2 regions of the Microbulbifer sp. VAAF005 genome follow, and region 1 is predicted to be linked to the other one. Evidence: predicted binding sites of a transcription regulator. Region 1 holds the regulator's gene; the other holds the start of a gene.
What was found. Region 1 encodes LexA, which represses DNA repair genes until DNA is damaged. Its sites were predicted from a motif close to ACTGTNTNTANANACAGT; they were not measured.

Region 1 (2,374 bases):
GTTAACTAATACGCTTACTCGACCTCGGTGAACTTCTGAATAGGTTCGTAATGTTCCTGCGAATTTTGAAGGTTGTTGATATTAGGCGCACCTCTGCGGGAAAGTCCGCTGTCCTTTGAGTGAGTCACAATAGAATAGTTGTGGCCCACTCGACATAACCCGCAGCTGGTGCAACGTGCAAAGCAATTCACTCTTCTCTTGTGATCTCTTGAGTGGTTTAGGTAATTCTTTGATATAGCGTACTGGTAATAGACTGCCTCGAAAGTCAGGAGCCAGAAGCCCTCAAATTGGATGAATGAAACTTATCGCAAGCCTGTGGTACACTGGGCGCAAACTGTTGTGCCGTGAAGGAAAAGCGAATGTCCTCCGAAACTTTTGAAATAATCGAGCTGGCTAATGGCGATGTAGCTTTGCGTCGTGCTGGCCATAAAGAGGACCCTTTGGTAAGCATTTCTTTTTCTGCAGAAAGCCTTCAGTTTCTGCGCAAGAACAAGGTTGCTGTGGCAAGGGCTATGTTGGAAGCGGGCATTGAAGCCGTACAAAATCTAGACGATCTTGAGGCTGGTTACTTCGAGGAAGAAGACGATTTAATGCCGGTAAATCATACTATTCACTAACATCAGCGTTAGTTCGAGTCTTATCAACAGCGGCCAATGGCCGCTGTTGTCGTTTTTAGGGGCTTAAGGCGTTTGGCGAATAACCCCTACGGCTAATCCCTCAATCACAAAGTTCTTATCTCTCATATCGACTTGAATTAACTCAAAGTCATTATTTTCAGGTAGCAACTGAACGGTTGCCTGATTTCCCTTGCGGCGAAAGCGTTTCACTGTGACTTCGTCATCGATACGGGCAACGACGATTTGGCCATTGCGCACTTGCTCGGTCTTTTGCACTGCCAGCAAGTCTCCATCGAGAATGCCCGCATCTCGCATACTCATACCATGCACCCTCAACAAATAATCTGCGGGGGGATGGAAGAAGCTCGCGGGCAAGTCGCAGTAATCCTCAATATGTTCGCTGGCGAGTATGGGATTCCCCGCAGCTACTCTACCCACAATCGGCAAGCCGGATTGGTGATCCGGAATTCGAATGCCTCGGGAAGCGCCGGCAACCATCTCAATGGCGCCTTTTCTGGCGAGTGCTTTCAGGTGTTCCTCGGCGGCATTGGGCGAGCGGAAGCCGAGCTCCTGGGCAATTTCTGCCCGCGTTGGCGGGTAGCCTGTTTCATCCAGGTAGGACTTGATCAGGTCGAGAACCTGGGACTGACGAGCGGTGAGATTGGTCATAGATTTACCTAGTTTTCTGTATTTATATACAGTTGCTGGAATTATATACAGATTTATTGTTCGCGCAATCCTCAGGTTTTAGTCTTTGTGAGCTGCTACATTGATGGAGAAAGCAAGGAGAGAAGAAAGCGTTGAAGGAACTGACAAAGAGGGAAAAATAATGTTGGATGCAAAAATGCCGGAAGCCTGGAGAGTGCTTCGTATTCAGTCTGAATTGGTAGATGGGATAGAGCGGCTGATAGCGTTAGGTGGTGCAGTGACAGTGTTTGGAGGGGCGAGATTTACAGAGGACAGTCCTGAATATCAGCAGGGGGTAAAGTTGGGAGAGTTGCTCGCGGCTGAAGGGATCCCCGTGATTACCGGTGGTGGGCCGGGGCTGATGGAGGCTTGTAACCGAGGGGCTTTCGGGCAGCCCGGCGCATCAATTGGGTTAAACATAGAGCTGCCTTTTGAGCAGGCGGCAAATCCATATCAGGACATCAGTTTGAACTTCCGATACTTTTTTGTACGGAAATTTATGTTTGTAAAACACGCACTTGGATTCGTTGGACTTCCCGGTGGCTACGGCACGTTGGATGAGCTGTTTGAAGCTCTTACCTTGGTGCAAACGCAGAAAGTGCGGCGTTTCCCAATTGTGTTGGTAGGTAAGCGTTACTGGAGCGGGCTGTACGATTGGTTGGTAGATACAGTGTTAGAGCGCGATTGTATCGATGCCAGTGATCTAGACCTTTTTCATATCGTTGATAGTGTGGAGGAGGCTGCGGCCCTGATTATGAAATATATGCAGGTGAAAGAATAATTATTCGGATGATCTTAAAATACCGAAAAAATTTTCAAAGTTATTTTTGTTAAAGCTGCCCCCGGTCTAAAAGGCTATGCCGGCTGGTGGGGTGGCGTACTTGCACAAGTTGGCGGGAGATCAACTCCAGCAGTATTGATCTTACCGCCTGACATACATTTCCCTGTTATTTTTACTCTTGTACCTTGCTGAGTGGAGAGCTTAGCTGGCGGGCTCTAGATCAGTGAGAATGTGCTACTCTGGCGTCGATTAAACGTATGTTTTAAATGGTGGTTTGATACTTATGAGC
Region 2 (2,374 bases), 590 kb from region 1:
CAGGTTTGCGCGACTCCTTGTAGTATTGGAATAGCGCCTCGTCAGATAGCTGGCGTAACTCTTTGAGAGACAATGTCTTGAGCCTCCGTACGCAAATTATCCCGCCTCGAACCACTGGCCGAGTATTGGTTTATGCGGCGTCAATAAAGAAGATTGTAGTATGGTTCTGCGTCGCAATTATTCTCTGGCCAGTACTTATAATTTCAGCCGATGTCACGGTACGACAGATACGAATCTTCGGGCTTGCGAAGTATAGTTGCCCCTGGTTTGAGAGGTGGTTGCTCGGGTAAGGGCCAACGCCAGATTTATCAATAAGTGATGATGCGCCTAATTAAGCCATCAAGCGTCAAAAAGAGGCTTGCTCCGGCAAGGGTAGTGGCAATTGAACAGGGCCTTGCCCCGCCCGGAGGTCTGTGAGTCGCAGGCCTACCCCAAGAAGGCGGATGGGAGCAGGGCGTTTTTCTCGACACTCCTGCAGTAGCTGGCGGAATTCAGAAATACGCCCGGCACGGCTGCTGCGCTCGTGGGTGCTGGTAGTAAAATCTGCGTACTTTACTTTAACGGTGGCGCCATTTACTTCGTAACGATCGCCGAGTTTTTCCAGGCGCTCCAGCAGACGCATATACAGCTCTGTCAGCTGTTCCAGCCATTCGTCAAAACTGAATAAGTCTTCGCGAAAGGTGCGCTCGACACTAACACTCTTGCGGGAGCCATCGCCGCTTACCGGGCGATCGTCAACACCACGGCAAAGGTCGTAAAGGCGGCGGCCAAATTTGCCAAACTTCTTACTCAGTTCAACTTGTGAAAAATTGCGTAAATCCGCGCAAGTGCGAATGCCTTGTCGATGCATTTTCTCTGCGGTTACCCGTCCCACGCCGTGAATTTTGTTGATAGGCAGGCGCAAAACAAATTGATCGACCTCGCTCGGCGTAATGACTGTCAATCCGTCAGGCTTCTGCCAATCACTGGCAATTTTGGCGAGGAATTTATTCGGGGCCACCCCGGCAGAAATAGTGATACCCAGGGTATCGTGCACCCGTTGCCGGATTTCCTCAGCGATCAGGGTGGCACTGCCGTGGCAGCGGCCACTGTCGGTGACATCCAGGAAGGCTTCGTCCAGGGATAGGGGCTCAATATCATCGCAGTAGTCGAGAAATATCTCCCGTATCTGCCCGCTGACCTCCCGGTACTTAGCCATGTTGCCGGGTACTACAATCAAATCAGGGCACAGTTTCTTGGCCTGGGCGGTAGGCATTGCGGAGCGAACCCCATAGCTGCGGGCTTCATAGTTGCAGGTAGAGATCACCCCGCGCCGGTCGCTACTGCCTCCAACGGCCAAAGGGCGTCCACGGAGATTGGGATCGTCACGCATTTCGACCGAAGCGTAGAAGCAGTCACAATCACAGTGGATAATCTTTCTCATGCTGTGATTATATACAGTGTTATGTCGTGCCAGAAAGTAATTTATGCCACTTGGACACCCGGCGATGACAGGTAGGTGAATAATGAGCAGTATTCCGTTGGTCGAGCACCCAGCTTCCGATGATGTAGCCAGGGTTTTTGCTGAGATTGATGACGAGCTGGGGGATCCCCAGTCTGTTCCGTGTCTACGCCCAACACCCGGGATTACTTGAGGCAAACTGGTACAAGTTTAAGACGGTGATGATTCACGGCTGTTTGTCGGCGCAGCTGAAAGAAGCCATTGGCCTGGCAGTCTCAGCCGATAACCACTGTGACTATGGCATTTACCATCACAGTATGTCTCTGCAAATGCTTGGGGTGGAAACGGATGAAGTGATGCGAATTCGCACTGACCCCAAGCATGTGCACTTTTCTGAAAAAGAGCACGCCCTGTTTGACTTGGCGCGCAATGCCAACAGCGCCCCTGATGACCATCGCGAGCACCTGATCGCCGCTGCGCGAAAGCTCGGTGCCGGTGATGATGAGATTCTTGAGGCGTTGGGCGTAATGGAGATGGTACTGGGGGCCAATCACATTGCTGAAGTGCTCAGCCTGGCGCCGACCCGAGTGCCTCACAAGAAGTAATAACAGGCGCCCTTGGGCGGCTGTTCTACTTGGGTCTGCCGAAAATCAGTGCCAGCACAAACATCACAAGGAAAATAAAGAAGAGAATCTTGGCTATTTCAGTTGCGGTCGAAGCGATGCCACTAAAGCCAAAGAAGGCGGCGATCAGCGCAATAACCAGGAAGGTGACAGCCCAGCGCAACATAAGAGGCTCCCAATAGAGTGGAGGGAGCCTTGGGCTCCCGTTCCGCTAATTGATAGAGTCCCGCTCCACAGGTTCCAAATGGTCGCCTGCTTTCATCAGGGTTAGTTGCTCCAGTGTGGCAAACTGGAAGCCCTTTTGCCTGAG

Region 2: the regulator LexA is predicted to act here: its motif matches at 1,424-1,441, upstream of dinB (DNA polymerase IV).

What each region holds. Positions count from the first base shown of each region.
Region 1 covers NZ_CP120233.1:5,266,367-5,268,740, forward strand. Annotated here, with positions in the region: gene P0078_RS23710 (DUF6586 family protein) at 1-5, shown strand, start outside; gene P0078_RS23715 (hypothetical protein) at 360-617, shown strand; gene lexA (transcriptional repressor LexA) at 681-1,286, opposite strand; gene P0078_RS23725 (LOG family protein) at 1,447-2,085, shown strand; gene P0078_RS23730 (TetR/AcrR family transcriptional regulator) at 2,369-2,374, shown strand, end outside.
Region 2 covers NZ_CP120233.1:4,680,986-4,683,359, forward strand. Annotated here, with positions in the region: gene P0078_RS20980 (RNA polymerase sigma factor) at 1-73, opposite strand, end outside; gene dinB (DNA polymerase IV) at 347-1,423, opposite strand; gene P0078_RS20990 (carboxymuconolactone decarboxylase family protein) at 1,573-2,046, shown strand; gene P0078_RS20995 (DUF1328 domain-containing protein) at 2,072-2,230, opposite strand; gene P0078_RS21000 (polysaccharide deacetylase family protein) at 2,276-2,374, opposite strand, start outside.